DNA from 4 places in the Pseudomonas arvensis genome. Region 1 is predicted to be linked to each of the others. Evidence: predicted binding sites of a transcription regulator. Region 1 holds the regulator's gene; each other region holds the start of a gene.
What was found. The regulator FliA, encoded in region 1, starts transcription of late flagellar genes. The targets are predictions, from matches to a motif close to CTAAAGTTTNNNNNNNNNNNGCCGNTAA.

Region 1 (7,767 bases):
ACTCGGGCGCCTTCATGGGTCAGCGAGGAGAACATCAATACCGGGGTCGGGCAGCGTTGCATGATGTGCCGGACTGCCGTAATGCCATCCATCATCGGCATCTCGTAGTCCATGGTGATCACGTCCGGCTTCAGCGCAATGGCTTGATCAATCGCCTCTTTGCCGTTGGTGGCCGTACCGACCACCTGGATGCTTGGATCGGCGGAAAGAATTTCCGAGACGCGGCGGCGGAAGAAACCCGAATCGTCCACCACCAGGACCTTGACTGCCATAAACACTCCGTTAGGTGGGGCGGGCATTACCGCCCTGCCCCACCAGAATCAAATACGCCGTGCGGCGTAACGCTTGAGCATGCTCGGAACATCGAGAATCAGCGCGATCCGACCGTCACCGGTGATGGTCGCACCCGACATGCCCGGGGTCCCCTGCAGCATTTTGCCCAAAGGCTTGATGACCACTTCTTCCTGGCCAACCAGTTGGTCGACGACAAAGCCGATCCGCTGGGTGCCCACCGAGAGAATCACCACATGGCCTTCGCGCTGTTCTTCATGGGCAGCCGATGCAACCAGCCAGCGCTTGAGGTAGAACAGCGGCAGCGCCTTGTCGCGCACGATCACCACTTCCTGGCCGTCCACCACGTTGGTGCGCGACAGGTCGAGGTGGAAGATCTCGTTGACGTTGACCAGCGGGAAGGCGAACGCCTGGTTGCCCAGCATCACCATCAGGGTCGGCATGATCGCCAAGGTCAACGGCACCTTGATCACGATCTTGGAGCCCTGGCCCTTGGTCGAGTAGATGTTGATCGAACCATTGAGCTGGCTGATCTTGGTCTTCACCACGTCCATGCCCACGCCACGGCCCGACACGTCGGAAATCTCGGTTTTGGTCGAGAAGCCTGGGGCGAAGATCAGGTTGTAGCATTCGGTGTCGGTCAGGCGGTCGGCGGCGTCCTTGTCCATCACGCCACGCTTGACCGCGATATTGCGCAAGATCGCCGGGTCCATGCCCTTGCCGTCATCGGTGATCGACAGCAGGATGTGGTCGCCTTCCTGCTCCGCCGCCAGAATCACCTTGCCGCCACGGGACTTGCCCGAGGCTTCGCGTTCTTCCGGCGTTTCGACGCCGTGGTCGACAGCGTTGCGCACCAAGTGGACCAGCGGGTCGGCCAGGGCCTCGACAAGGTTTTTGTCGAGGTCGGTTTCTTCACCCACCAGTTCCAGGTTGATCTCTTTCTTCAGTTGGCGCGCCAGGTCACGAACCAGGCGCGGGAAGCGGCCGAAGACTTTCTTGATCGGCTGCATCCGGGTCTTCATCACCGCGGTTTGCAGGTCAGCGGTCACCACGTCGAGGTTCGACACGGCCTTTTGCATGGCTTCATCACCACTGCTCAGGCCCAGGCGCACCAGGCGGTTACGCACCAGCACCAGCTCGCCGACCATGTTCATGATGTCGTCCAGGCGCGCGGTATCAACCCGCACGGTGGTTTCGGCTTCACTGGCCGGTTTTTCCGGCGGCGGTGGCGCCGCAGCACGCGCAGGTGCTGGCGCGGCGGCCTTGGCGGCAACCGGTGCCGCCGTGGCCACAGCCGCCGTCGAGGCGACTTCGGTGAACTTGCCCTTGCCGTGCAAATCGTCCAGCAGCGCTTCGAATTCGTGATCGGAGATCAACCCATCGTCCGCAGGCTTGGCACTGGCGGCCGCAGCAGGCGCTGCCGCCACTTCCGGCAGGGCGTCGACCGCAAACGTGCCTTTGCCGTGCAACTGGTCCAGCAAGGCTTCGAATTCGTCATCGGTGATGTCGGTGCTGGCCGGGGCCGCAGGTGCTTCGACAGCCGCGACAGGCGCCACCGCATCGGCGGCGAACTGGCCCTTGCCGTGCAACTGGTCGAGCAGCGATTCGAACTCGGCGTCGGTGATGTCTTCGCTGGTCGGCGCCGCTGGCGGGGCAACGGCGGCCGGCGCTTCAGCCTCGGCCTTGACGGCACTGAGGGAGTTGAGCAACTGCTCGAACTCACTGTCGGTCACGTCCGCTTCAGGCTCCGCCACCGGCTCAGGCTCAGCCTCGACCACCGGCGCTGCCGTGGTGTCGGCCGGCTCTGCATAGCGCGCCAGGGCGGCCAGCAGTTCCGGGGTGGCCGCGGTGATCGGGGCACGTTCGCGAACTTCGCTGAACATGCCGTTGACCGCATCCAGTGCTTCGAGAATCACGTCCATCAACTCCGAATCAACGTGACGCTCACCCTTGCGCAGGATGTCGAACACGTTCTCGGCGATGTGGCAGCACTCCACCAGCTCATGGAGCTGGAGGAAGCCGGCGCCCCCTTTTACAGTATGAAAACCGCGAAAAATTGCATTGAGCAGGTTCGCATCATCCGGTCGGCTTTCCAGCTCGACCAGTTGTTCGGACAGTTGCTCTAAAATTTCGCCGGCCTCTACAAGGAAATCCTGAAGGATCTCTTCATCGGCGCCGAAGCTCATGTGGGTGCTCCTTAGAAGCCTAAACTGGATAACAGGTCATCTACGTCATCCTGACCTGACACAACGTCTTCACGTTTATCGGCATGAATCTGCGGACCTTCACCCTTGGCGAGATGTTTTTGTGGATCTTTTTCAGAGAGGATCGCTTCGCGGTCATGTTCGATGCCGGCAAAACGGTCTACCTGGCCAGCCATGAGCACCAATTTGAGCAGATTGCTTTCCACTTCGGTGACCAACTGGGTCACGCGCTTGATCACCTGACCGGTGAGGTCCTGATAATCCTGGGCCAGCAGGATGTCATTGAGGTTGCTGGCGACCGTGCGGTTTTCCTGTTCGCTGCGCGACAGGAAACCGTCAACCCGACGGGCCAATTCACGAAACTCTTCAGCCCCCACTTCACGACGCATGAAGCGGCCCCAGTCAACGCTCAGCGCCTGGGCTTCAGTGGCCATGCCATTGACCAGAGGCGTGGCGTTTTCCACCAGGTCCATGGTGCGGTTGGCCGCGGCCTCGGTCAGCCTGACCACGTAGGACAGGCGTTCGGTGGCATCAGTGATCTGCGAGATTTCTTCGGCCTGGGGCATGTGCGGGTCAATCTGAAAATTGACGATCGCACTGTGCAGCTCGCGTGTGAGCTTGCCCACTTCCTGGTACAGGCCGCGGTCACGGGTCTGGTTGAGCTCATGGATCAACTGCACCGCGTCGCCGAAATGGCCTTTTTCAAGGCTGTCGACCAACTGGTGAGCATGCTTTTTCAGGGTGGACTCGAAGTCTCCCTGTGACGATTCGTTATGCTCCATAGCTCCCCCGCGATGGCATTAGCCGTGGATGCGTTCAAAGATCTTTTTCGATCTTCTCTTTCAAGGCCTGTGCAGTGAATGGCTTGACCACGTAACCGTTGACCCCGGCTTGGGCGGCTTCGATGATCTGCTCACGCTTGGCTTCGGCGGTTACCATCAACACGGGAAGACTGCGCAATTTTTCGTCGGCGCGCACGTGGCGCAACAAGTCGATGCCCGTCATGCCTGGCATGTTCCAGTCCGTTACCAGAAAGTCGATGCTCCCGCTGTTGAGGATCGGAATCGCCGTAAGGCCGTCATCCGCCTCGACCGTGTTTGTGAACCCAAGGTCACGCAACAGGTTTTTTATGATCCGCCGCATCGTTGAGAAGTCATCAACGATGAGGATTTTCATGTTCTTGTCCAATTCGACCTCCAAGCAGTCTTAAACGCGCCCAGCACCTGGACGCGCCATTTCAATCAACAGGCATTACACAAAAAGGACTGCCGGGGGCACCACGGATCGAACCCGCGATGGCCTATCACCATCGCGGTATCGCTTTGCAGTGCTCCCCACACTGCCTGTCAGCGCGCTCGCCACTCTCCCAAACGCCCCCGCAAGCGGGCTGCGCATTGGCTGTGCAACTGGCTGACACGCGATTCGCTGACCCCCAGGACCTCACCGATTTCCTTGAGGTTCAGCTCTTCGTCGTAGTACAGCGCCAACACTAACCGCTCGCGCTCGGGCAAGTTGGCAATGGCGTCCGCCAATGCGCCCTGGAAGCGTTCATCCTCCAAGTCACGTGACGGCTCCATGTGCGCGCTCGCGCCGTCCTCGTGCAACCCTTCGTGTTCGCCGTCCTGCAACAGGTCGTCGAAACTGAACAGGCGGCTGCCCAAGGTATCGTTCAAAATCCCGTAGTAATCGTCGAGACTCAATTGGAGTTCGGCCGCAACTTCGTGATCTTTAGCGTCGCGGCCGGTTTTTGCTTCAATTGCACGAATTGCGTCACTGACCATGCGCGTATTGCGATGCACCGAACGCGGTGCCCAATCGCCTTTACGCACCTCATCGAGCATCGCGCCACGGATGCGGATGCCCGCATACGTCTCGAAACTCGCGCCTTTGCTGGCGTCGTACTTGGTCGACACTTCGAGCAAGCCGATCATGCCGGCCTGGATCAGGTCTTCGACCTGCACGCTGGCAGGCAGGCGTGCCAACAGGTGATAGGCGATACGCTTGACCAGCGGCGCATAGCGCTCAATCAACTCACCCTGACTGTCACGGGCAGACTTCTTGTAGGCGTTGTAGCCGTTCGCTGTCATAGCACCGGTCCTGCGCTCGTCTGATGTACCAATCGCTCGACGAAAAACTCCAGATGCCCCCGTGGGTTGGCGGGCAACGGCCAGGTATCGACCTTCTGGGCAATAGCCTTGAACGCCAGTGCGCATTTGGAACGAGGGAACGCTTCGTAGACCGCACGCTGCTTTTGCACAGCCTTGCGCACACACTCGTCGTAGGGAACTGCGCCGACGTATTGTAAGGCGACATCGAGAAAGCGATCCGTGACCTTGGTCAACTTGGCGAACAGGTTGCGCCCTTCCTGCGGGCTCTGGGCCATGTTGGCCAGGACGCGGAAGCGGTTCATGCCGTAGTCACGGTTAAGCAGTTTGATCAGGGCGTAGGCGTCGGTGATCGAGGTGGGTTCATCGCAGACCACCAGCAACACTTCCTGCGCGGCGCGCACGAAGCTGACCACGGACTCGCCGATCCCGGCGGCGGTGTCGATCACCAGCACGTCGAGGTTGTCGCCGATATCACTGAATGCCTGGATCAGGCCGGCATGTTGCGCCGGGCTCAGGTGCACCATGCTCTGGGTGCCGGAGGCGGCCGGCACGATGCGGATCCCACCGGGGCCCTGGAGCAGCACATCGCGCAGCTCGCAGCGCCCTTCGATCACATCGGCAAGGGTATGTTTGGGCGTCAGTCCCAGCAGAACGTCGACGTTCGCCAGCCCCAGGTCAGCGTCCAGCAGCATGACGCGACGGCCAAGCTCTGCCAGGGCCAGGGACAAATTCACTGACACGTTAGTTTTCCCGACGCCACCTTTGCCGCCGGTCACCGCGATCACCTGTACGGGATGCATGCTGCCCATTTTATTTCTTTACCTTGTCTTGCTTAGACGCAGGCTACATGGCTTGGCCGCGTGAATCGCTTGCAGACCATCGATGTAGGTACATTTCACGGTGTTCATCCTGACTTCAACCGACCCGTTTTGCCGGGTTGTGGTAGAGGTCGGCGAACATATCGGCCATCGCTTCCTCGCTAGGCTCTTCTTGCATTTGCACGCTGACGGCGCGGCTGACCAACTGATGACGGCGCGGCAGATGCAGATCATCCGGGATCCGCGGCCCGTCGGTCAGGTAGGCAACCGGTAGTTCATGGCTGATAGCCAGGCTCAACACTTCGCCCAGGCTGGCGGTTTCATCCAGTTTGGTCAGGATGCAACCGGCCAGGCCGCAGCGCTTGTAGCTATGGTACGCAGCGGTAAGAACCTGTTTCTGGCTGGTGGTTGCAAGCACCAGGTAATTTTTCGACTTGATGCCACGCCCGGCCAGGCTTTCCAGCTGCATGCGCAACGCCGGGTCGCTGGCTTGCAGGCCAGCGGTGTCGATCAGCACCACGCGCTTGCGCAGCAGCGGGTCGAGGGCGTTGGCCAGGGATTGGCCCGGGTCGACGTGGGTCACCGGCACATTGAGGATGCGGCCCAGCGTCTTGAGTTGCTCCTGGGCGCCGATGCGGTAGCTGTCCATGCTCACCAGCGCGATGTTGTTCGCGCCGTACTTGAGCACATAACGCGCTGCCAGCTTGGCCAGGGTGGTGGTCTTGCCCATGCCGGCAGGGCCGACCATGGCAATGATACCGCCCTCTTCCAGGGGTTCGATTTCCGGGGTAGTAATCATCCGCGCCAAGTGGGCCAGCAACATGCGCCAGGCCTGGCGTGGTTCTTCGATTTCGGTGGTCAGGGCCAGCAGGTCGCGGGACAACGGGCCGGACAAGCCGATGCGTTGCAGGCGGCGCCACAGGTTGGCCTGTTGCGGTTTGCTGCCTTGCAGTTGCGTCCAGGCCAGCGAGCCGAGCTGCACTTCGAGCAGTTCGCGCAGGCCGTTGAGTTCAAAGCGCATCGAGTCGAACACACGCTGGTCGACAGCCGCGGCCGGGGCTGGCGCGGCAGGACGCGGCGGCTCGACGAAGGTCGGCTCAACCAGGGGCTCGGCAGCGGTCAGCGGCAGGCCGGCGAACAACTGGCGATTGGTGGTGGTATCGCTGTCGCCACGCATGCTCAGTTCAGCCTGGGCCGAGACGATGCGCGAGGCGGTCTTGCGCAGCTCGTCTTCGAGCTCCATGTTCGGCACACGGGGCGCCAGTGCCGAGGGGGTGTAATCCAGGGCAGCCGTCAGCTCGACACCACCGGCAATACGACGGTTGCCGATAATCGCGGCGTCGGCGCCCAGCTCATCACGGACCAGTTTCATGGCCTGACGCATATCGGCGGCGAAAAAACGCTTCACTTGCATAACCCACTACCCTCAGCCGTTGGGCCCTACTGTCGCGACGATAGTCACTTGCTTGTTGTCAGGAATTTCCTGATAAGCCAAAACGTGCAAATTCGGTACTGCCAGGCGTCCAAAACGCGACAACATCGCGCGGACCGGGCCTGCCACCAGCAGAATCACCGGTTGGCCCTGCATTTCCTGGCGCTGCGCGGCGTCGATCAACGAGCGCTGCAGCTTTTCAGCCATGCTTGGCTCCAGCAGAACGCCCTCTTCCTGGCCTTGTCCTGCCTTCTGAATACTATTGAGCAATATTTGTTCCAACCTTGGTTCCAAGGTGATCACAGGCAGCTCGGAGTCAAGCCCTACAATGCTTTGCACGATTGCGCGGGACAATCCGACACGCACCGCAGCCACCAGCGCGGCAGTATCTTGACTCTTGGCGGCGTTGTTGGCGATGGCCTCGGCAATGCTGCGAATGTCGCGTACCGGCACCTGTTCGGCCAGCAACGCCTGCAGCACCTTGAGCAATTGCGACAGCGACAGCACGCCCGGCACCAGCTCTTCTGCCAGTTTTGGCGAGGCTTTGCCCAGCAAGCCCATCAATTGCTGGACTTCCTCGTGGCCGATCAGCTCGTGGGAGTGCTTGTACAGAATCTGGTTGAGGTGGGTCGCAACCACGGTACTGGCGTCGACCACGGTGTAGCCCAGGGATTGCGCCTGGCTGCGCTGGCTGATTTCGATCCACACCGCTTCCAGGCCAAAAGCCGGATCTTTGGCGGTAATGCCGTTGAGGCTGCCGAACACCTGGCCGGGGTTGATCGCCAACTCGCGGTCCGGGTAGATCTCGGCTTCGGCCAGGATCACGCCCATCAGGGTCAGGCGGTAGGCGCTCGGGGCCAGGTCAAGGTTGTCGCGGATGTGCACAGTGGGCATCAGGAAGCCCAGGTCCTGCG
Region 2 (7,767 bases), 1.5 Mb from region 1:
GCGCGACCGAACTGACGCACACCTACACGCTGCCCGAAAGCTACGTGGCGTGGGCTGAAGAGTTCATGGACGTCAAAGAGTAGGTAGCAGTCCCAACGCGGGCTGTGCGACGGTTCGACAAGCCCGCTCACCACAAAAGCTGATCTGCTCCCCGCTATCAGCCAACCCAACCTACGGCAGCCTTGGGAATCACCTCCGACTCATCCAGCTTCGACGCAAACATACTCACCGCCTGCACCGCATCGCTGGTGCTGGTGCGAATCTGCAAGATCACCGAACCTGCCTGGTCCGCCAGTTGAACGCCACGTTGCGCGCCTTCTTGGGTGGCATTCATGCTGGTCACCGCGTCGCGGGTTTCGGAGAGGATCATGCCGATCATCTCGGCGATTTCCGCCGTGGAGCGGCTGGTTCGGCCAGCCAGTTGCCGGACTTCGTCGGCCACTACCGCGAAGCCCCGGCCTTGGTCGCCGGCCCGTGCGGCTTCGATGGCGGCGTTGAGTGCCAGCAGGTTGGTCTGGTCGGCAATGCCACGAATAGTGTTGACGATCGCGGTGATTTGCTCCGAACGATCGCCCAGTTGCCCGACCAGGCGCGCCGAGGAGCCGATGTTTTCAGCAATCCGGCGCATCTCCGTGGCAGTTTCCTGAATGACCTGAGTGCCGTGCTCGGCAAACCGTTCGGTTTCGGACGAGATGTGGTAAGCCCGCGAGGCGCCACGGGAGTCTTCTTCGAACTTCTCCACGCGTTCGGTGATGTCACTCGCGAACTTGACGATCTTGAGCAGCTTGCCGTCGCCGTCGTAGACCGGGTTGTAACTCGCTTCCAGCCACACGACGCGGCCATGTTTGCCGAGGCGTTTGAATTGCCCGGTGAAGAATTCGCCGTTGTTCAAGCGGCGCCAGAAGTCGGCGTACTCGTGGCTGTTGATCAAGGTGGGTTCGCAAAACAGGCGGTGATGTTTGCCTTTGAGCTCAGCCAGCGAATACCCCATGACGTTCAGGAAGTTGGCGTTGGCATCCAATACCTGGCCGTTCAAGTCGAATTCGATGACAGCCATTGCCCGGTCCAGCGCCGCCAGTTTGCTGCGGGTAGCCGCTTCCTGTTCGACGCTGGTGGTGATGTCCAGCGCGTACTTGACCACTTTCAATACCCGGCCACCCTCATCCAGGACCGGGTTGTAGCTGGCCTCAAGCCAGATGGTCTTGCCTTGGGCGTCCACCCGCCTGAACTTGCCCGACACAAACTTGCCGGCCTTGAGGTCCGCCCAGAACTGGCCGTAGGCCGGGCTGCTGGTGAGCGCCGGCAAGCAAAAATCACGATGGGATTTACCGGCCAGCTGCTCGCGGCTGTAACCCAGCGTCCGCAGAAAGTTGTCGTTAGCGCTTAACACCTTGCCATTGAGGTCAAATTCGACCACGGCCATGGAGCGTTCGAGTGCTGCAATCAGTCCCTTGTATTCGGTGACTTCGGCCGTCCTGGCTGCCAGTTCTGTTTTAAGCGTTGTATTGAACATGACGTGAACCTCAACCGTGTGCAGAAGCTATCTCTAACTCGCTATCGGCGGCTGAATACGCGACTTTACGCGGCGTTGATATTTATTTTCTGGCGTCAAAAAGCTGCTCCCGCGGGTTTGCCCAAGCGGCTGATTTCGGGGACCATGGGCGCCTTTACGAACCGTCCAACGAGAGGCACCCATGGCCAACCACGACCTGTCCTACACCCCCGATCCTGATGCCGATTCCATCTCCTCCGACGTGATCGGTTTCAACGGTATCCTGGTCTCCACCCAGATCCCGACCCGCGCTGACGGCAGCCTGGAGCTGGGCGATATCACCTTGCAATGCGAATGCACCCTGCAAGCCCTGAAAGTCGCGCTGGAAAAGGCCGGCAGCTCCATGGACCGGGTGATGCACCTGACCATCTATCTGACGGATATGGCCGATCGCGCCGCGTTCAACGAGGTCTACAAACGCTTCTTCGCCAAGCCGTGGCCCGTGCGTGCGGCGGTTGGCGTGGCTGCGTTGGCGGTAGAAGGCATGCGCGTGGAAGTGACCGCGATGGCCGCCAAGGCCTGAGTGCGTGCCGGTCAGGCATTTCACAGCTACAATGCGCGCCTCAACCGTGACAAGCCTGACTAAAAAAACTATGTCCATGCCCAAGCATCACCTGGAATTGCTCAGCCCTGCCCGCGATGTCGCCATCGCGCGCGAGGCGATCCTGCATGGCGCTGACGCCATTTACATCGGCGGCCCCAGTTTCGGCGCTCGCCATAACGCCTGTAACGACGTGAGCGATATCGCTCAGTTGGTAGAATTCGCCCACCGTTACCATGCGCGCGTCTTCACCACCATCAACACCATCTTGCATGACAACGAACTGGAACCCGCACGCAAGCTGATCCATCAGCTCTACGATGCCGGTGTCGACGCGTTGATCGTGCAGGACCTGGGCGTAATGGAGCTGGATATTCCGCCCATCGAGCTGCACGCCAGCACCCAGACCGATATCCGCACCCTGGCCCGCGCAAAGTTTCTCGACCAGGCCGGTTTCTCGCAGTTGGTGTTGGCCCGTGAGCTGAACCTGCAAGAAATCCGCGCCATTGCCGACGAGACCGATGCCGCCATCGAGTTCTTTATCCACGGCGCCCTGTGCGTGGCGTTCTCCGGGCAGTGCAACATCTCCCACGCGCAAAATGGCCGCAGCGCCAACCGTGGCGATTGCTCCCAGGCCTGCCGCCTGCCGTACACCTTGAAAGACGATCAGGGCCGCGTCGTGGCCTTTGAAAAGCACTTGCTGTCGATGAAAGACAACAACCAGAGCGCCAACATCCGCGCCCTGGTCGAAGCCGGTGTGCGTTCGTTCAAGATCGAAGGTCGCTACAAGGACATGGGTTATGTGAAGAACATCACCGCCTATTACCGCCAGCGCCTCGACGATGTGCTCGAAGACCGCACGGACCTCGCCCGCGCATCCAGCGGCCGTACCGTGCACTTCTTCCTGCCTGACCCGGAAAAAACCTTTCACCGTGGCAGCACCGACTATTTCGTCAGCGACCGCAAGATCGACATCGGCGCCTTCGATACCCCGACCTTCACCGGCCTGCCGGTAGGGACCGTGGAAAAAGCCGGCAAGCGCGACCTGCAAGTGGTCACCCATGAGCCGTTGTCCAACGGTGATGGCCTGAACGTGCTGGTCAAACGTGAAGTGGTGGGGTTCCGCGCCAACATCGCCGAGCCCAAGGGCGAGTTCGAGGAAGACGGCCAGAAGCGCTACCGCTACCGCGTCGAGCCGAACGAAATGCCCGCCGGCCTGCACCAGTTGCGCCCGCACCATCCGCTGAACCGCAACCTGGACCATAACTGGCAACAGGCACTGCTCAAGACCTCAGCCGAGCGCCGTATCGGCCTGTCGTGGGTGGCGCGCCTGCGTGAAGAGCAACTGGAAATCACCGCGACCAGCGAAGAAGGCATCAGTGCTGGCGTTACCCTGCCCGGCCCGTTCGGCGTGGCCAATAAGCCTGAGCAAGCGCTGGATACCCTGCGCGACCTGCTTGGCCAACTGGGCACCACCGAGTACCACGCAACGGATATCAAGCTGGACGCGCCCCAGGCGTTCTTCATCCCCAACTCTCAGCTCAAGGCATTGCGCCGTGAAGTGATCGAAGCACTGACGGCTGCCCGTGTCGCCGCCCACCCCCGTGGTGGACGCAAGGCCGAAACCACCCCGCCGCCGGTGTACCCGGAAGCGCATTTGTCGTTCCTGGCCAACGTTTACAACCAGAAGGCCCGCGACTTCTACCACCGTCACGGCGTCCAGATGATCGACGCGGCGTTTGAAGCCCATGAAGAAACCGGCGAAGTGCCGGTGATGATCACCAAGCACTGCCTGCGTTTCTCGTTCAACCTGTGCCCTAAACAGGCCAAGGGTGTGACGGGCGTGAAAACCAAGGTCGCGCCGATGCAATTGATCCATGGCGACGAAGTGCTGACACTGAAGTTCGACTGCAAACCGTGCGAGATGCACGTGGTGGGCAAGATCAAGGGGCATATCCTTGGCCTGCCGCAGCCGGGCAGCGTGGTTGAGCATTTCAACCCGGACAAAATCATCTTCCAGGGCACGCACTGACACTGCGGGAGCGGGGCCACCACCAGCCCCGCTGCAACCCGGCAGCCGCCAGCAGAATCGTTGCCACTCCCAGCCATTGCAGCCAACCCAGTTGGTGTCCGAATGCAATCCAGTCGACACCTATCGCCGCTATCGGGTAGATAAACGATAGCGCGCCGGTCATGGCCGTCGGCAGTTTCTGGATCGCGCCGTACAGCAACACATACATCAACCCGGTGTGGACCACACCGAGGGTGACCAACGCCGGCCAGGCATAGCTCGTCTGCGGCAAGCTGTTCCAAGGCACCAGCGGGGCCAACAGCAACGTGCCGGTGATCACCTGGATCAATGCCAGCAAATGCGGCGGCACGCCCTTCAAGCGCTTGATGATCAACGCCGCGACCGCATACAAAAACGCCGCACCCAACGCCAGCGCGACGCCCGCCATATAATCCCCGCCACTGCCTTGTTGATCGCCATGGGCCGTGACGATTGCCAGCATCCCCAGGAACGCCACGCTCAGCCAGGCCAGCTTCTGCACGGTGATCCGTTCGCCAAGAAACAGCGCCGCCAGCATGACCAATATGAACGGCTGCACGTTGTACACCGCCGTACTGATGGCGATGGACGCACGGGAATAGGATTCAAACAGCAGCAGCCAATTACCGACGATGGCCACGCCGCTGAGCATCGCCAACCCCAGCTTGGCCCAACTGAGCAGGTCCAGGCGCAGGTAACCCAGCAGCGCACAGACCAGCAGTAACGTCAGCCCGCCGATCACGCAGCGCCAGAACACCACTTCGATCACCGACACGCCCGATACCAGCACAAACCAGCCAATGGTGCCGGAGATCAGCATGGCGGCGACCATTTCCCACAAACCGCGACGGATGGATGTGTCCATGATTGAAGCTCCTCAAGTGAGGCTCAATTATGGCAATCTGCTGGGTGGCGGCTCCAGCGACTAAATCAGGCCAGATGCCCGGATCACCTTTACTTATTAGGCGAATACCATGATTGACACTATCGACCAGCAACTGATCACGGCGCTGATGGACGACTCGCGATTGTCGCTCAAGATGCTGGCGGGCATTACCGGGCTGTCCTCGCCCAGCGTCAGTGAACGCCTGCGTCGCCTGGAAGAGCGCGGCGTGTTGACCCACTACACCGTAGACGTGGACCCCAAGCACTTCGGCTATCTACTGCAAGCCATCGTGCGCATCCGCCCCCTGCCCGGCCAATTGCAGGAAGTGGAACGCCAGATCCAGGCGATCCCCGAGTTCACCGAGTGCGACAAGGTGACAGGCGAAGACTGCTTTATCGCCCGCCTGCATGTGCGCACCATGGACCACCTCGACAGCTTGCTCGACCGCCTCAACGTCTACGCCGAAACCAACACCGCCATCGTCAAGAAAACCCCGGTGAAGCGGCGTTTGCCGCCGTTGGCGGACTAGATGCCAAGTACTCACTTCGTCGCGTAGCTGTCGAGCGCAAGCGAGGCTGCGTCAGCGCAGTGTCAGGCACACCGCACACTCAGCCCCGCCAAAGCTCGGGGGATATTGATTGCTTCAACTACGCAGCGCCTGCGCAGCCCTCAGTAAGGCTCGAAATTGGACATACCGCGCCTCCAGCACTGGCTGTTGTGACTCGTCGGGCAGGTAGCGCGCCTTGACCGGCATGCCCTTGGCCAGCAACTCCTCGCCCTGCCCCACCGCCAGCAACCCCAGCTTCGCCGCCCCGATACACGCGCTCAACTCGCTGCCGTGCAGGGTATGAATTTCCCGCTGAAGGATATTGGCCAACAACTGCGCCCAATACTCGCTACGTGCACCACCGCCCACCAGCGCACAGGCGCCCACGCTGGCACCAGCCGATTGCACGGCGCGCAACGCATCCAGCAAGCCAAAGCAAACGCCTTCCATCACCGCATACCCGAGCATGGCCGGTGTGCAGTCGTGCCCCAGGTTCATGAAACCGCCACGCAACAAGGGATCGTTATGGGGCGTGCGCTCCCCGGCCAGGTACGGCAAAAACAACGGCGTGTTCAGCGGCACCGCCTGGGTGATCGGCAATTGCGCCTGGACCTGATCAAGCAACGTTTGCTCATCCGCCGTTCCGGTCAGTCGCGTGACCCAACGCAGGCAACTGGCGCCCGCGAGCATGGCGCCCATGGTGTACCAGCGCTCGGGCAACGCATGGCAGAAGCTATGGACCGCGCTGGTCGGGTTGCCAGCCGCATGATCGGTAATAGCCACAATCGCCGCGCTGGTGCCGAGGGTGATGAAACCGTCACCGGCGTTGATTGCACCGATCCCCACAGCGGCCACCGGGTTATCACCGCCACCACCGGCAATCACAACGTCGGCTGAAAAACCGAGGCCACTCGCGGTCACACGCGTACTCGGCGCACCGCCTTCCACCAGCCTGGGCATCTGCGCAGGCGTGAGGCCTGTTGCGTGCAGCATCGGGGCGAACCACTCGCGGCGCGCCACATCCAGCCACAGCGTACCGGCGGCATCCGACATCTCGCTGATGCGCTCACCACTCAGGCGCAGACGCAGGTAGTCCTTGGGCGACAGCACGCAGTCAATCGCCTTGAACACGTCAGGCTCATGCCGCTGCAACCACAACAGTTTGGGTGCGGTCAGCCCGGCCATGGGCAAACTGCCGGTGACGTCGGCAAACGCCGACCCCAGTTGCTCGGCTTCGGCCACAGCGCGGGAGTCGTCCCACAGGATCGCCGGGTACAGCACGCGGTCGTCATCACCGAGTAAAACCGCACCGTGCATCTGCCCGGACAACCCGATACAGGCCACACGGGCAAACGCCTCATGCCGACGCAATTGGTCCAAGGCCTGTAGACAGGCCTGCCACCAGTCTTCAGGGGCTTGTTCGGACCAGCCGCTGTGGCGCCGCGACACACTCAAGCGCACGCCGGCATGGGCCAGCACGGCACCGTCGGTGTCCATGAGGATGGCCTTGAGTTCAGAAGTGCCGAGATCAATACCGAGGGAAACAGGACCGTTCATACGTGGGTTATTCCAATCAATCACAGCCGCAGGAGTTACGTATTTGCAGGGTCGGCGCCAGTCGTACGCTCTGCGGCGGCGAGCTGGGCGAAGCCATGCGTTGCAGCAATAAGTCCACCGCACGTGCGCCGAGGGCCTGGACCGGCTGCGCGATCAGGCTCAAGCGCGGCACGAAGAAATCCGCCCAATCGAAATCATCGAAGCCCACCAGGGCCATCTGCCCCGGCACCTCGATCTGCGCCTCCCGCAATGCCTGCATGGCACCGAGGGTCATCAGGTTATTGCCGGCCATAATTGCCGTAGGCGGCGCAGCCAGGCGCAGCAACTGCACGGTGGCCTGGCGTGCCGGCTCAGTGTTGGAGCCGCCGTTGACCAACAATTGCGCATCAAACACCAGCCCCGCCGCCTGCAACGCCGCTTTGTACCCGGCCACACGCTCATCCGTGGTGCTGAACCCGGCACGCCCGGCAATGAAAGCGATACGGCGATGCCCATGGGCAACCAGGTGTTCAATAAGGGCCTGGGTCGGCTGCGCATTCTCCACCCCGACCTGGTCGAACTGCTCACTCATCATGCGATCCACGAGCACCGCCGGAATCTCGTTGGCCTGCAAGTACTCCAGGGCCATCGAGCC
Region 3 (7,767 bases), 180 kb from region 1:
CAGCCTGGCGATGCCCGGCGTCCATGGTTTGCACGGCGGCGGCGGCGGTTTGTTGCAGCTTGGCGATCAGGGCATGAATCTGCCCGGTCGACTCGGCCGTACGCTGCGCCAGCTGGCGCACTTCGTCGGCCACCACGGCAAACCCTCGGCCCATCTCGCCGGCACGCGCTGCTTCGATAGCGGCGTTCAACGCCAACAGGTTGGTCTGGTCGGCAATGCCTTTGATCACGTCGACAACGCCGCCGATCTCGTCACTGTCCTTGGCCAGCTGGGTGACAGTCACGCCGGTCTCACCCACAGCCACCGACAGGCGCTGAATCGCCTCGCGGGTTTCCCCGGCGATGTCGCGGCCGCGACCGGTCAGGCGATTGGCTTCCTGGGTGGCATCAGCCGTGCGCTGCACATGGCTGGCGACTTCCTGGGTGGTCGCCGCCATCTGATTGACCGCCGTGGCCACCTGTTCGGTTTCCACGCGCTGGCGTTCCAGGCCGCTGGAGCTGTTGTGCGCCAGGGTGTTGGACTGCGCCGCCTGGTCGTTCAGATGCTCGGCAGTGTCCTGCAAGCGCGTAAGACAGGTCTTCAGACGTGCTTCCTGGCTGAGGATCGACATCTCCAACCGCGCCTGTGCGCCACGGCTGTCGGTGTACATCTGCGCGATCAACGGGTCGGAGGTGGTCTGCTCGGCCAGGCGCAGCAGGCGCTTGAGGCCGCGCTGTTGCCAGCTCAGGCCCAGCAGGCCCAACGGCACCGACAACCCTGCCGCCAGGGCAAAGCCCCAGTGGGAATTGAGCGACGCACCGATCATGAAACTCAACTGGCTGACCAGGATAAACGGCAGCCAGTCCTGCAACACCGGTAGCCACTTGTCCCGCTGGGGAACGGCCGACTTGCCCTGGTTGATGCGTTGGTAGAGCGCTTCGGCCCGGCGGATCTGCTCGGCGGTGGGCTTGATGCGCACCGATTCGTAGCCGACCACCTGGTTGCCTTCGAAGACCGGCGTCACATAGGCGTTAACCCAGTAGTGATCGCCCGTCTTGCAGCGGTTCTTGACGATGCCCATCCATGGCAAGCCTTGTTTGAGCGTGGTCCACATATGCCCGAACACCGCCGCCGGCACATCCGGGTGACGCACCAGGTTGTGCGGCGCGCGCAGCAGTTCTTCACGGGTGAACCCACTGATCTCGACGAAAGCGTCGTTGCAGTAGGTGATCACGCCTTTGGCATCTGTGGTTGAGATCAACCGTTGCTGAGCGGGGAAGGTGCGTTCGCGCTGGGTAACGGGTTGGTTATTACGCATGGTTGTTCAATCCGCAAGGCTTTCAGGGGGTATCGGCACGCAGAGCGAAATATTGAAGATTATTCTTACAGCACGTGTAAAAAACCGCAGGTTCAAGGGCCCTGTTCGTCTAGCCCAACAGAGAGGCGGCCATCACTTCGGTGATGACTGGGAATCGGCAGGGTGAACTCATCCAGTCCAAGCGCAGAAAGGCCCAGCGCTTGATTGCTTGGAAGTGCTGCAGGATACGGCCAGGTGCTTTCATTCGTCGCGGGGTGCTCAGCACATCCAGCGCCATGTGGTGCTGGATCAGGCTGCGGGAATAGTTTTCCTTGAACGCGGTCCGGTTGACGGTCGACAGGCTCAATCGGTCCAGGGCCTGCAGCGCGCCGTCGATATCTCCGGGTTCAAACACGCAGGCATTGGTGATCTTGGCGGTGGTGAACTGCTTGGCGTAACCGGCCAGCCCCGCCAGGATCGGCTTGCCGGTGGCAGCGTACTCGAACAGTTTGGAGGGCAACACGCGCCGAAAGGACTTGAAGGTGTTGAGGTGCAGAAAAAGGATATCGGCTTGCCGGTAATGCTCGATCAGGTTGGAGCGTTTGGTCGGGGCGATCAGCTCAACATTAGTAATGTTTTGCTGCGCCAGGGCGCTGCGCAGTTTGTCCGCGCTACCGCCGTCACCGATGACATAGAACTGGGCCTTGCTCGCCAGCTTCTGCGCCAGCGCCGGTAGGATATGCTCAAGGCCCTGACCTGCGCCAATGTTGCCCGCGTACAGGATTTTAAGGCGGCTCGCGTGGGGGGCGGGCACTTGCGGGCTGCCCAAGGGCGGCAGGAACAGGTCATCGACGCCATTGGTATACGTCGAAAATGCCAGGCCTGGGTAACGCTCGACAAAGTAGTCCTCGAAGCCCGGGGAAATCAGGTTGACCCGACTGGCCTGGTGGATCGTGAAGCGCTCCACCCAAGAGAAGAACAGGGTCACCATCCGACCAAACTTACCGGGGAAAAGCTCGGGCAAGGTATCGACGAAAATATCCCGGATATCCAGGTACAACGAGGTTTTGCTCCTGAATGATAGGGCCGCGCCCAACGCGGCGGTCATCAGGCGTGATGAAGACGCGACAATCAGGTCGTACTCCTGACCCTTGACCGCGTTGTTCACACCACGGGCATAGGCGGTAAACGCCCTGACTTGATCGGCCATCCTGCTTTTGTGAGGGGGCAGGGGAATGCGCCGGATCGTCAAGCGTGGGCCCGCCTGAAAATCCTCGGCCTGGGTGTTGTACGAGTGGTAGCGGTTAGGCTGCGTCGTGAGCACATCGATGTGCACGTTGGCGCCACTGTGCGCCAGCAGTGCCTTGGCCAGCGCTTCGACGCGAAACGAGCCTGCCGCCAGGTCCGGCGGGTAGTAGAAGCTCAGGAGCAGGATGCGTCGGGTCATTGGCGTGGGGCGCTATGCCCGCGCTCCAGTACGGTTTGGTACAGGTTCAACAACTGATCTTCCTGCTGCTCCCAATTGAGCTGCGCGGCGGCCTGTGACGCTTTTTGCGCCAGCACTTTGCGCAGTTGCGGGTCGCTGGACAGTTGATTGAGTGCAGCACTCAAGGCGGCATCGTCACGGTCGCGCACCAATAGCCCGATATCGTATGCCCGCACAATGCGTCGAATCTCCGGCAGGTCGGTCGCCACCACGGGCAGGCCGGCAATCAGGTACTCGAACAGCTTGTTGGAGTCGGTGGTGAAATGGTTCAGACAGGTATTTTCAATCGGTTGAACCCCGATGTCCGCTGATGCCGTATAGCTGGGCAAGTCGGCCAGGGAAACCATCGGGATAAAGTGCACCTGTTCCGTCAGGCCCAGCGCCTGGCTGAGTTCGCTCAAGGGCTTGGCCAGGCGGCCGCCACCGACGAACACAAAATAAGTCGCGGGCACCGTCGCGGCGATCCGAACCAGGCGTTCAAGGCCGCGGCCTTGCTGCAACCCACCTTGATAGATCACCACCGGCCAGGCCTGGGTCAGCCCCAGTTCCTCGCGAATGCGCCCGGTGGAAGGGCTGACCGTGAAGCGCGGACGATTTTGCAGCACCACGGGACGCGGGATCCCGTAAGCGCGGGCAAAGAACTTGGCGCGGGCGTCGGTCGTGGTGATCGTGCCCTGTACCCTCGGCATCAACGTCCGTTCCACGCGGGCCACCAGGCCACGGAAGCTGTTATAGCCTTCACGGCTGGTGCTGATTTCATGGGCGTCATACACCACCTTCGCCCCGCATAACTTGGCCGCCAGCCAAGCCGTGGGCAAGGTATTGACGTCATGGGCATGCACCACCGTCGGCCGATGCCAGGCTATCCGCGCCAGCAGGCCGAGGTGAGTCCACAACCGTGCAACGATGCGTAGGACTTGTCGGGTGGGGCTGAGGCGGCCGATTGCGCCGCTGGCCGAGGCAGCTGCTGCCGGCGCTGCTGTGCGGGACTTGCGCAGCTTCCATAACGGGCTGCGCGCCACACGGACCACCTGAGTACCGTTTTCCAGGCGCTCCTTCTCCTGCGTGACGCCGGGTGTGTGCAAGGCAAAGACCGTCACGTGATGACCAGCGGACTGGAGCGTCTGGGCTTCCTTTAAAACACGTGCGTCGTTGCGGAATTCATTCCAGACGATCATGGCGATGCGGGTCACTGGCGGTTATTCCTGTTCATGACTGGACGTTTTAAGAAGCTCAATTTGCTCAAGCATGGTGGGTAGCAGGGCAATGGCGTCGCTGAAGTTCGAGCGGTAGCACAAGCGCTCAAAGGCGTAAGTGAATGCGCATAACACGATGGCGGCGGCGGGCACATTGGCCAGGATTTGGCGCTTCAACCTGGCAGTCTCAATGGCATGTTTGAGTTTGGCGTGTTCCCCCACAGGCCAATTTGAACCGACGGGCTCTATTTTCCAGCTGGCCCAGTGACTGACGTGTGTAGTCCCCGTGTCGTCAATGAGCAGCGTGTCTGACGTGGTGTCTTGAGAAATGATTTGCCTCGGCAAGGCGGCCAGCACGTCAATCAGAACGTGGTAGTGCTCACTGAACCGTTCAATATCAGGCACCTGTTCCGGTGTGGAAATAATATGAAGGTTCTTGATGACGTCGCGGGAAAGTCTTTGTTCGAGGTATTGATGGGAACGACTGAAACGCATGACCAGCGATTCCGCTGGCTCAATGCACAGCAGTTGTTCGTTGATGGAGACAACGCCGTTTCCGATTTCTCGATGCAACAGCTTTCGATAGTTATTAAAGTTGAAGACGTGACAGGCCAGGTTTTGCACCTTGGTTCTTCCGGCGAACCGCGGAGCTGGGGCGTCCGGGGTGTTTTTCAACAGCGTATGTTCTTGCTCGGCCAGTGACTTGCTGTTCTCGCCGAATAATTTGAACAAATATTTTTCGGGCTGGGCACTGTGTGTTGACGCAAATTCTGCTTCAAAAGAGTAGATGTCCGCGCGACCCATCTGGTGCCAGCGGGTGGAGACCAGCGTGAGGTCCGCAGACGTGACACAGCTGATTGCGTTCGCCATCCAAAGGTCGCGCTGGGTCTTGTCGAGCAGCGCAGTCATGTTGTCGGCGTAGGTGCCGTTATCCACAATGAGTTGCTGATTGTGGAAGAACAACGCGTTGATCTGGCGGTGCTGAGAGCGCAGCGCAATGATGTCCTGCAGCAGGATGTTGAAGCGGGACATGCCCTGTCTGATTAACAGGAGCGAGATCAAGGCTGGGAAGATCTTGGGCGGCGACAGGTACAAGAAATCAACGATCATGCAGGCGAAAATGAATAGAAAACCGACTGAGCACAGCGCATTCAAAGTGACCGCGTGATGCTGGTCAAGCAATCGCCTGATCGAGGTTTTATTGTTGTAGAGATTGACCAGGCCCAAGTAGGCCAGTGTGCAGTAGATAAGGGTGGCAGAGAAAAGCAGCGGGTAGATATAGAGCAATGTGGTGAGTGAAGCAGCGGCGAAAGTGCCCGCCGACAGGCCACGGGTGAAACGTGCGTAAGCCTGGGAAGCTACCTGCTGCTGATTTTCAAACAGGGTGAGTTTTCCACTGTTTTTAAGCAGCGTTTGCGCGCCTTTCTTCGCGTGATGGGAAATGATGAATTCGCAGGTCAGATAGAGCAGGTAGCAGATCAGCGCGAGCAGGCTGAGCCCAACGATAAGGTGGGTTTTTTGCAGGCTTTTCAAGTACAGCGGATAGTATTTTGGAACGGTGTCCGACCCGAGCAGGATCAACACTTTTATCGGCAGGAAGAATGTAAGAACCAGCAATATCTGTGCGAACAGGTTCGCCGCAAGCACGGTGAGGGTCGCCGCAGGTGTGACGGCGTAGAACTTGCGACCCAGCGAGTAATACCACCCCAAAGTAGATTTAATGCTTCTTTGAAGTCTAGTCATCGTAGGTTGAATGGGGACGTCATAAGCCAATATTACCTTTGTGCTCGATCTGCAGGAGCCCCGCGGGGCTCAATGCTTCTACCGGTATTCTTCAGATTGACTGCCAATACAATGAGAGCTGGCTGGTTTGACCGGCGGCGGTCGTTTGTTCCTGATAGATGCTGCCTACGACCGGGAGGCCAGGTTTGTAGTAATGAACCTTGAACGCCTTGTCACTGTTTTCAATGACTTTTCGGGTGTAGCCCAACTTTGAAAATTTATGGAAAACAGTGTTCTCGGCAACTTTAGCTCCCGAATCGAACTTGATTTCGTGCAGCTTCAACGCGCCCTTTGCATTGGGCTTGGCAAGCGTTTTGACCAGTTCGCCGCTGAGGGAGATTTTTTCGCCATCGCTCAGCGTCAGGGTGTTGTTGCTCGCAGCTTTCGTGGCGCTCTGTGAGGTTGAAGCATCTTCGTTTCCGCAACCCGCCAGGCTGAGCAGGGCAGTGAGAAGGATGGCAATTTTTTTCATGTTGAATGCTCAGTGTTAACGGGGGTTTTATTAATTCATGATGCGGGCGAGTAGCTGTTTCGCCACGGTTTTGTAGTAGGTGCTGGTGTAGTGATAGGGGCAGAAGGCCCACTTGTGGTCGCCGCCCGCCATCAGGCCGGACTCCATGCCGCCAATCTGCTCCACCGCAGTTGAACTGTCTTCCAGGGGGGCCAGCATGTTGTTGATGATTTCGTTATTCAGTTCGATAAGTTTTGCGAACTCGGACGTATCAAACGATTCAACCTGATTGGCCGTGTCGCGGTAGGTGTTTGCCCATACCGCTTTATGCACGAAAATGTTCGGGCAAATGGACGCGACTTTTTCTAGGAAGGCAGGAAGCGCCCACTCTCTGAGTGCCGTTGCTTCGGCACTCCAGGGACGCTTGATCTCAAATTCGATACCCGCTCGTTCGAACGCTTTGATCATTGGCCCGCTGGCGGAAAAGATTGAGCCATGGTGCTGAATCAGGCCGATACGCTCGTCGATGAAGTCGATAAGGATAATGTCCGGGCGCGCTTTTTCGAGGTCCGCCCAATGATTCTTGGCTAGGTCATAGGCCGCACGTTTGTCTTCGAATCCTTCGCCTCGGATCCTTACTCTCCTATCTGTGCACGGCATGCCCATATAGGAGATAACGGAGGATCTGGCCATATAAAAACACAGTTCAAAGTCACCCAACGCAGACTTCTGAAATTCAAACAGGTCGCGTGTCACGCAGGAACCCAAGATGGCCACGCGGACTTTTTCGCTCGCGCCGTTAACTGGGTTAGGTCGCACTGCCCGACGTTCGAATCGCTCTTTTTTGGCCGTTAGAACTTCAAGTTCACTGGCTGAGTTTTCCGTGGGCTCACGCAGGGTTTTCTTGATCTCGTTTCTCAGGTTGCCGAGTTTCTCCAGGTACTTGTGCGGCATGCCAATCGGTGATTGGCGCAACATGGTGCCCAGGTAATTCAAGTTGTCTTGGCTCAAGCCATAAACGCTGAAGAATTTCGGATCGAACCCTGTTCTTTTTGCCGTATCCCCCAGGATCCTGGCGCGCGCGCCAAAGAAATAGGAGTCACTGAGCGGATGCTTGGTGTAGAGAAAGAGCGGGTAAGGCTTCTTCAAGGAAATGTGGGCGGACGGGATGTTGTGTTTTTCCAGCGTCTTGATGACGAGGTGGTGCGCATACTGCGTGATGCTTTTTTCTTTGACGCCAGACGAGCGGTCAACCAGGGTCAGGGCCAACGCAAGCGTGTCGTAAGTCACTTCACGGAAACAATTATCGGAGGGCAGAAACTCGATGCCGTTGTTCAGCGATATGACCAACACTTGCTCCGACACGGCGGTATTCAGCGCAGCGTCTTGAATCAGGGCCATGACGTTGGTGTGAATGCAGTCGTCGTCATCAATACGCGAGGTGATAACGGTCGGCGCCTGTTCGTGTTTCAGTAGCCGCGAAACCTCATTACTGACCAACGAGTAATCGTCCACCTGGATGATTCTTGCATTCAGTGAGGTCTGCGCAATGGCCTGTTGCAACCGGTGCAAATGC
Region 4 (7,767 bases), 2.0 Mb from region 1:
ACGGCGGCCGTAACTATAACGGTCCTAAGGTAGCGAAATTCCTTGTCGGGTAAGTTCCGACCTGCACGAATGGCGTAACGATGGCGGCGCTGTCTCCACCCGAGACTCAGTGAAATTGAAATCGCTGTGAAGATGCAGTGTATCCGCGGCTAGACGGAAAGACCCCGTGAACCTTTACTATAGCTTTGCACTGGACTTTGAATTTGCTTGTGTAGGATAGGTGGGAGGCTTTGAAGCGTGGACGCCAGTCTGCGTGGAGCCAACCTTGAAATACCACCCTGGCAACTTTGAGGTTCTAACTCAGGTCCGTTATCCGGATCGAGGACAGTGTATGGTGGGTAGTTTGACTGGGGCGGTCTCCTCCTAAAGAGTAACGGAGGAGTACGAAGGTGCGCTCAGACCGGTCGGAAATCGGTCGTAGAGTATAAAGGCAAAAGCGCGCTTGACTGCGAGACAGACACGTCGAGCAGGTACGAAAGTAGGTCTTAGTGATCCGGTGGTTCTGTATGGAAGGGCCATCGCTCAACGGATAAAAGGTACTCCGGGGATAACAGGCTGATACCGCCCAAGAGTTCATATCGACGGCGGTGTTTGGCACCTCGATGTCGGCTCATCACATCCTGGGGCTGAAGCCGGTCCCAAGGGTATGGCTGTTCGCCATTTAAAGTGGTACGCGAGCTGGGTTTAGAACGTCGTGAGACAGTTCGGTCCCTATCTGCCGTGGACGTTTGAGATTTGAGAGGGGCTGCTCCTAGTACGAGAGGACCGGAGTGGACGAACCTCTGGTGTTCCGGTTGTCACGCCAGTGGCATTGCCGGGTAGCTATGTTCGGAATAGATAACCGCTGAAAGCATCTAAGCGGGAAACTAGCCTCAAGATGAGATCTCACTGGAACCTTGAGTTCCCTGAAGGGCCGTCGAAGACTACGACGTTGATAGGTTGGGTGTGTAAGCGCTGTGAGGCGTTGAGCTAACCAATACTAATTGCCCGTGAGGCTTGACCATATAACACCCAAGCAATTTGCGTCGAAAGGCCAGATTGCGGTGTGTGAAGACGAGATGAACCGAAAGTTCGACGCTCACAAAACACCGAAAGCTATCACATACCCAATTTGCTGAAGCGAGGCCAACAGGTCACGAGTCAGTACCCGAATTTCTTGACGACCATAGAGCATTGGAACCACCTGATCCCATCCCGAACTCAGTAGTGAAACGATGCATCGCCGATGGTAGTGTGGGGTTTCCCCATGTGAGAGTAGGTCATCGTCAAGATTAAATTCCGAAACCCCATTTGCGAAAGCAGATGGGGTTTTGTTTTATGTAGAAACTCATGAATTTCATCGGAGCGATGCTAACGCAACGGTCCGATACACAGAATTTCTTGACGACCATAGAGCATTGGAACCACCTGATCCCATCCCGAACTCAGCAGTGAAACGATGCATCGCCGATGGTAGTGTGGGGTTTCCCCATGTGAGAGTAGGTCATCGTCAAGATTAAATTCCGAAACCCCTGTCTGTTAAACAGACAGGGGTTTTGTCGTTTAGAGCCGCTGGTGGGTGTGGTCCCCACTAACGGATCAGAACTGGTAACTGACGGTCGCGCTCAAGTTACGTTTCTCTCCTAGATAGCAGAAGTTCAGACTGGCACAGGACGCTACATAAGTTTCATTGGTCAAATTGTTCGCATTAAGCCGCACATCCACGCCCTTCAAACCGACCTTACCTAAGTCATATCCTACCGACGCGTCGTACAGCGTATAGGAAGGCACCTTCATCGTATTCTCCGCATCTGCCCAGCTATAACCTACATACCGCACGCCACCTCCAAGCCTCAACCCATCCAGTGCGCCAATCTCAAACTTATAGTCAGCCCAGATCGACGCCATATGACGAGGTGCCTGCGTCGGCGAGTTACCCTTGTTCTCAATCAGATTGTCAGCAGTGCTCAAGGTACTCACCATCGACTTGGAGTACTCGATATCGGTAAAGGTATAGCTGCCCAAGAGCTTGAGGTTATCGGTTAGCTGCATGTGCGCCTCCAATTCCAGCCCCTGCGAGCGCACAGCGCCGACACCACGATAGAAGTTTTCCTGCGGTAGCTTGGTTGCCAGATTTTCCTGATCGATGCGAAACCACGATGCCGTGAACAAGTTTTCGGTGCCTGGCGGCTGATACTTCAACCCCACTTCCCACTGTGTCCCATCGGTAGGTGCCAGCGGAGTGCCTGCACTGTCGGAATAGGAGTTGGGATTGAACGACTCGGAGTAGCTGACATAGGGTGCCAGGCCACTATCAAACAGGTACAACGCACCTGCGCGTCCAGTAAGTTTAGTGCGCTTATCACTAATCTCAGTACCCGCTGGCCGATTCGTCTCTGCAACGCGGTTTTCGTCAGAGGTCTGTACCCAGTCCTGACGCAACCCCAATGAAAACCGCCATTTATCCATTTCGATCAGGTCTTGCAGATAAACCCCAGTCTGCTCTAACCGTCGTAGATAGCTGGTAGGGCTGTAATAGCTGATAGCGGAGTTGCCGTAGGTGGGGTTAAACGCATTGATTGGTTCAAGCGACCCACTCGTCCAATCCACCACTGTTTTACGCCGTTGATAGTCCGCACCCAACAGCGTGGTGTGCTTGGTCGCCCCAGTAAAAAATTCAGCCTGCAACATGTTGTCGATGATGAATGCATGCAGCTTCTCATCACCGCCCGAGTAATAGCGATTCAGCTCATTACTGGTCGGAGTGGTCCAGCCATAGGCGTACACCTGATCCAATTGCACCTTGGAATCCAGGTAGCGAAAGTTCTGTCGTGCGGTTAACACATCATTGAAGCGATGCTCGAACTGATAGCCGAACGACTGCTGGTCTCGCTTGTAGCCGTCAACTCCGGGCTCACCTTCAAAGAAGTGGTTGGAGATTCGCTGCCCATTGCGCTGATGCAGTGTGCCTTCCGCTGGCATCCCGCTGTGATAGCCGCCATCAGGATCATGCTGAAGATAGGCCTGTAACGTCAGTGAAGTATCGTCGGTAAAGTCGATGCTCAGAGTTGGCGCCAATGCGTAGCGCTTCTCCTTGGCGTAGTCGAATTGGGTGTCGGATTTATCCGCCAGCCCTGTCAGTCGATAGGCGATGCGCTTGTCTTCATCCACTGGGCCGCTGAAGTCAAATCCCATCCCCCGTTGCCCGTTGCTTCCCACTGTCGCTTGAACCTGGTGATAAGGCTCGAACAGCGGCTTCTTGCTGGTCAGCGCCACTAGGCCGCCGGGCGAGCTGCGCCCATACAGTACCGAGGAAGGCCCCTTGAGAATGTCCACGCGCTCCAGGAAATACGGATCAACTTGCATCGTGCTATAGGTGCCGCTGTCCCCCATGGACTTCAAACCATCAAGGTAAATGTTATCCACCGAGCCATCATTGAAACCGCGCATCGCCACGTAGTCATACCGATGCGTTGCGCCATAAGGGTTGGTCAGCACGCCTGGTGTGTAACGCATGGCTTGGGAAACTGTCTGGGAGCCTTGGTCATCCATTTGCTCACGCGTCACTACCGAAACCGATTGCGAGGTCTCCAGTAGGGCGGTGCTAGTCTTGGTAGCGATCTGGCTGTGAGTCGCGTTGTAGCCTTCCATGCTCCCAAGGGCATTGCCCAAGGCGAAACCCTTGATGTCGGTGGTCGGTAGAGTCAGCGCGTTGCTTTCCGGCAGCACCTGCAAGACAAAGCTGACACCGTCTCCGGATACTGCCTGCAACCCTGTGCCTTCTAGCAGACGAGTAAAACCCTGCTCGGCAGAGTAGTCACCTTTTAGCCCCACCGACTGCCGGCCCTGAGTTTGTGCAGGCGTGCTGGACAGAGTAATGCCAGCCCGTCGAGAGAACTCATTGAGCACCTCGCTCAGCGGTCCTGCAGGTATCTCGTAGTGTTGATTAACCAGCTCTGCGCTGCCTTCTGCGGCCAAGACAGTGATCGGCACCGTACTGATACCCAGCGCCGTCGATAGCAATGCTGCGCGTATGGCTTGACCCAATAGGGGGTAGGAAGAGTCGCAAGTATTGCGGTGAAAACACACAGGCATGATCAAGATCCGTAGAGGCCGGTAAGGGCAGATTGATTGGCTTACTGACTAAGCCGGACTCTGGGAAAAAAGCCGCCAAAAAAAGTAAAAAATCAGACCCTCCGCTCCAGGCTCACCCACCAAGGCGTGCGATAGCGCACGTGTACCGGCAGTGTGCGCGCAAGTATCGCCAGCAACTTATCGGTGTCCTCCAGACGGAACACACCCGATAGCCGTAAATCTGCAATATCCATCGAGCAGCCCAAATGGCCAGGGCGATAACGCCCAACTTCTGAAAGGAAATCGGCGAGTCGCATATTTCGAGTCACAATCAGCCCATCCGCCCACGCAGCAACGTCCATATCCGGTGGAGGAACAAGCATGGCTTCGGTCTGACGCAGGAGGTAACTCTCTCCCGCGCGAACGCGCGTCGAAAGTCCATCAGGTCTGTGAGGTGAGTGAATCACTACATTACCGCTGACCACATTCAAGCGTGTGCAGTCGTTGTCCTGGCGAACGGTAAAGCGCCCTTCGATGCCTTCGAGCAAGCCATGGCGCGTTTGAACCAACAAGGGGGCAGACAAAGCAGCGCCGCAGGTCACCAGGATTTCCCCACGCACCAATGTGATCAGATGCTGCAGCGCTTTGAAATCCAGGTCTACCGCACTGTCTGTGTTGAGTTGCAGGCGAGTGCCCTCGGGCAGTTGCATGCTGCGGCGCTCGCCGGTGGCTGTTGCGAAGTCAGAAGTCCAGCGCTGCCAACCGCTCAGATCCCGGCTTACCCATACCGCCGAACCCACCAACAGTGCTCCGGACAATAGCTTCAGTGCCTGCCGCCGCCCAAGGCCCTGAGCACTGTTTTCCAGTGCCCTGTGCGTCTCGGGGATCGCGGTCAGCTGGCTATTCAGCTCCTGCTGCAGCGCCTGAACCCGTTGCCAAGCCAGTTCATGATCATGATGAGCTTCGCGCCAGTGCTCACATTGCACGAGCAACTGAGTGTTGGCGCTGTTGTTACGCAAGCGCAGCATCCAACTGATAGCCTGCTTGACCACCCTAGGATCTGGACCGCAGCGTGTGGAGTTATCCATGGGTGCCATAACGCAGGACGTAGCAGTGATAAAGCGCCTCGGCGACATAACGCTCAACTGACCTCAGTGAGATACCCATCTGCTGCGCGATCAGTTTGTACGTTAGCCCATCACACTGGGCCATCAGAAATGCCTTACGCACCTTGGGTTTCAAGCCTTCCAAAAGCCGGGCGATGTCCTCCAGCAACTCCAGCACCGATACTCGCGCCTCAGCACTCGGCGCCAACGCTTCGGGCAGATGGGCGATTGATTCGAGATAGGCCCGTTCGATCTCCTCGCGGCGCCAGTGATCAATGACCAAACCTCGGGCAATTGTGCGCAAAAATGCCCGTGGCGCCTTGAGTTCAAAACGCTCGGTTCTCTGCAATAGGCGTACGAAGGTGTCTTGAGCCAGGTCTGCAGCATCGGCTGCATTACCCAGGCGGCTGCGCAGCCAAGTGTTCAGCCAGTTGTGGTGGGTGCAGTAAAGCGCCTGCACAACGTTTTCTTCACACGAGATGTACTCAGAGGGCGGCATGTAAACGAGCTCGGCCAGACGTCACAAATGATAATTAGTCGCATTGTTTGATAGGCGGAAAAAATTTGCAACTCTGGTCCTTGTACGACAACCACTGGTCGGTTTCCTACTTAAAAAGAAGATCTTTCCCACAAACCCCTAAGTTTTGCTTCGACGTGGCCGAAAGCCTGATAAGCCATGTGTGCACCGAAATAGAGCGGCCTGAGAAGCTGCCGACACCGTTACATGGAATGCTCCATTCGGCCCGCTCACCCCCCTTTGGCAAAAAGAAGTCGATGAAATGAATCTCAAATTCAGTCATAAAATTTTGTTGGCCGCGTCAGGCGTTGTGGTTCTGGCCTTCGCGTTATTTACCCTTTACAACGACTATCTGCAGCGCAGCACCATCAAGCAGAACCTGGAGTCGTCTATTCAGCAGTCTGGTGAGCTCACCGCCAGCAGCGTGCAGAACTGGCTCAGCGGTCGAATATTGGTGCTCGAAAGCCTGACGCAAAACGTTGCCCACCAAGGCAGTGGGGCTGACCTCCCGGGGTTGGTCGATCAACCAGCGTTCACTTCGAACTTCCAGTTCACCTATGTTGGCCAAACTAACGGGGTGTTCACCCAGCGCCCGGACGCAAAGATGCCTGACGGTTACGACCCTCGTCAGCGTCCTTGGTACAAACAAGCTGTGGCTGCCGATAAACCCATGCTCACGCCGCCCTATATGGCCGCAGTGGGAGGGCAGATCGTAACGATCGCCATGCCGGTGAAAAAGAATGGCGAGTTGCTCGGCGTGGTCGGCGGAGACCTGAGCCTGCAAACCCTGGTGAAGATCATCAACTCGGTGGATTTCGGCGGTATCGGCCATGCGTTCCTGGTCAGCGGTGACGGCCAAGTCATCGTCAGCCCTGACGAAGACCAAGTGATGAAAAACCTCAAGGATATCTATCCTGGCATCAGCCTGCGCATCGAGAAACTTAACCAGGAGGTCGTCCTCAAAGGCCAGGATCGCATCCTGTCGTTCACGCCTATCAGTGGCTTGCCTGGTGCTGATTGGTATATCGGTCTGTCGATTGATAAAGACAAAGCCTACGCACCGCTGGGTAAATTCCGTACGTCCGCATTGATTGCCATGCTGATCGCCGTCGTCGCGATTGCCGTGCTCTTGAGCTTGCTGATCCAAGTGCTGCTGCGGCCCCTGACCACCATGGGTATTGCCATGCAGGACATTGCCCAAGGCGAGGGCGACCTGACCCGCCGCCTGGCGGTCACCAGCAAAGACGAGTTCGGAGAAGTGGGCAGTGCGTTCAACCGGTTCGTGGAGCGTATTCACGCCTCGATTTCCGAAGTGTCCTCAGCCACACGCCAGGTGCATGACTTGTCCCAGCGTGTGATGGCGTCGTCCAATGCCTCGATCATCGGCTCTGACGAGCAGAGCGCACGCACCAACAGCGTGGCCGCAGCCATTAACGAGCTGGGCGCCGCTACCCAGGAAATCGCACGTAACGCCGCCGACGCTTCACAGCACGCCAGTGGTGCCAGCGAGCAGGCCGACGATGGGCGCAAAGTAGTTGAGCAAACCATCCTGGCAATGTCGGAGCTGTCGCAAAAGATCAGCCTGTCCTGTACCCAGATCGAAACTCTGAACGCCAGCACTGACAACATCGGCCACATCCTTGATGTGATCAAAGGTATTTCCCAGCAAACCAACCTGCTGGCATTGAACGCGGCCATCGAAGCGGCTCGTGCCGGTGAAGCAGGACGCGGATTTGCCGTGGTCGCTGATGAGGTGCGTAACCTGGCTCACCGTACCCAGGAGTCGGCTGAAGAAATTCATAAAATGATCACTTCGCTGCAAGTGGGTTCGCGTGAGGCAGTGACCACCATGAATGCCAGTCAGACCTCCAGTGAAGAAAGCGTTCAAGTGGCCAACCAGGCGGGCGAGCGCCTGGTCAGCGTTACGCAGCGAATCGTCGAGATCGACGGCATGAACCAGTCCGTCGCTGCGGCCACCGAGGAACAGACTGCCGTGGTGGAAACCCTCAACGTCGACATCAACCAGATAAACCTGCTGAACCAACAGGGCGTGACCAATCTCAACGAAACCCTGAAGGACTGCGATGCGCT

Region 2: the regulator FliA is predicted to act here: its motif matches at 1,555-1,582, upstream of AB3G88_RS12765 (methyl-accepting chemotaxis protein).
Region 3: the regulator FliA is predicted to act here: its motif matches at 1,327-1,354, upstream of AB3G88_RS20280 (methyl-accepting chemotaxis protein).
Region 4: the regulator FliA is predicted to act here: its motif matches at 5,797-5,824, upstream of AB3G88_RS00615 (methyl-accepting chemotaxis protein).

Annotation. Positions count from the first base shown of each region.
Region 1 covers NZ_CP162038.1:4,332,910-4,340,676, forward strand. Annotated here, with positions in the region: gene AB3G88_RS19445 (protein-glutamate methylesterase/protein-glutamine glutaminase) at 1-272, opposite strand, end outside; gene AB3G88_RS19450 (chemotaxis protein CheA) at 321-2,477, opposite strand; gene AB3G88_RS19455 (protein phosphatase CheZ) at 2,489-3,277, opposite strand; partial or broken gene AB3G88_RS19460 (chemotaxis response regulator CheY) at 3,296-3,671, opposite strand; gene fliA (RNA polymerase sigma factor FliA) at 3,842-4,582, opposite strand; gene fleN (flagellar synthesis regulator FleN) at 4,579-5,412, opposite strand; gene flhF (flagellar biosynthesis GTPase FlhF) at 5,519-6,835, opposite strand; gene flhA (flagellar biosynthesis protein FlhA) at 6,848-7,767, opposite strand, start outside.
Region 2 covers NZ_CP162038.1:2,854,111-2,861,877, reverse strand. Annotated here, with positions in the region: gene AB3G88_RS12770 (oxaloacetate decarboxylase) at 1-83, shown strand, start outside; gene AB3G88_RS12765 (methyl-accepting chemotaxis protein) at 158-1,513, opposite strand; gene AB3G88_RS12760 (RidA family protein) at 1,695-2,075, shown strand; gene AB3G88_RS12755 (peptidase U32 family protein) at 2,146-4,125, shown strand; gene AB3G88_RS12750 (DMT family transporter) at 4,103-5,008, opposite strand; gene AB3G88_RS12745 (Lrp/AsnC family transcriptional regulator) at 5,118-5,558, shown strand; gene xylB (xylulokinase) at 5,673-7,133, opposite strand; gene AB3G88_RS12735 (LacI family DNA-binding transcriptional regulator) at 7,150-7,767, opposite strand, start outside.
Region 3 covers NZ_CP162038.1:4,514,798-4,522,564, reverse strand. Annotated here, with positions in the region: gene AB3G88_RS20280 (methyl-accepting chemotaxis protein) at 1-1,297, opposite strand, end outside; gene AB3G88_RS20275 (glycosyltransferase family 4 protein) at 1,407-2,723, opposite strand; gene AB3G88_RS20270 (glycosyltransferase family 4 protein) at 2,720-3,955, opposite strand; gene AB3G88_RS20265 (hypothetical protein) at 3,962-5,668, opposite strand; gene AB3G88_RS20260 (hypothetical protein) at 5,793-6,212, opposite strand; gene AB3G88_RS20255 (DUF6270 domain-containing protein) at 6,243-7,767, opposite strand, start outside.
Region 4 covers NZ_CP162038.1:122,417-130,183, forward strand. Annotated here, with positions in the region: rRNA gene AB3G88_RS00585 (23S ribosomal RNA) at 1-1,004, shown strand, start outside; rRNA gene rrf (5S ribosomal RNA) at 1,156-1,271, shown strand; rRNA gene rrf (5S ribosomal RNA) at 1,380-1,495, shown strand; gene AB3G88_RS00600 (TonB-dependent siderophore receptor) at 1,579-4,074, opposite strand; gene AB3G88_RS00605 (FecR domain-containing protein) at 4,167-5,150, opposite strand; gene AB3G88_RS00610 (sigma-70 family RNA polymerase sigma factor) at 5,134-5,658, opposite strand; gene AB3G88_RS00615 (methyl-accepting chemotaxis protein) at 5,939-7,767, shown strand, end outside.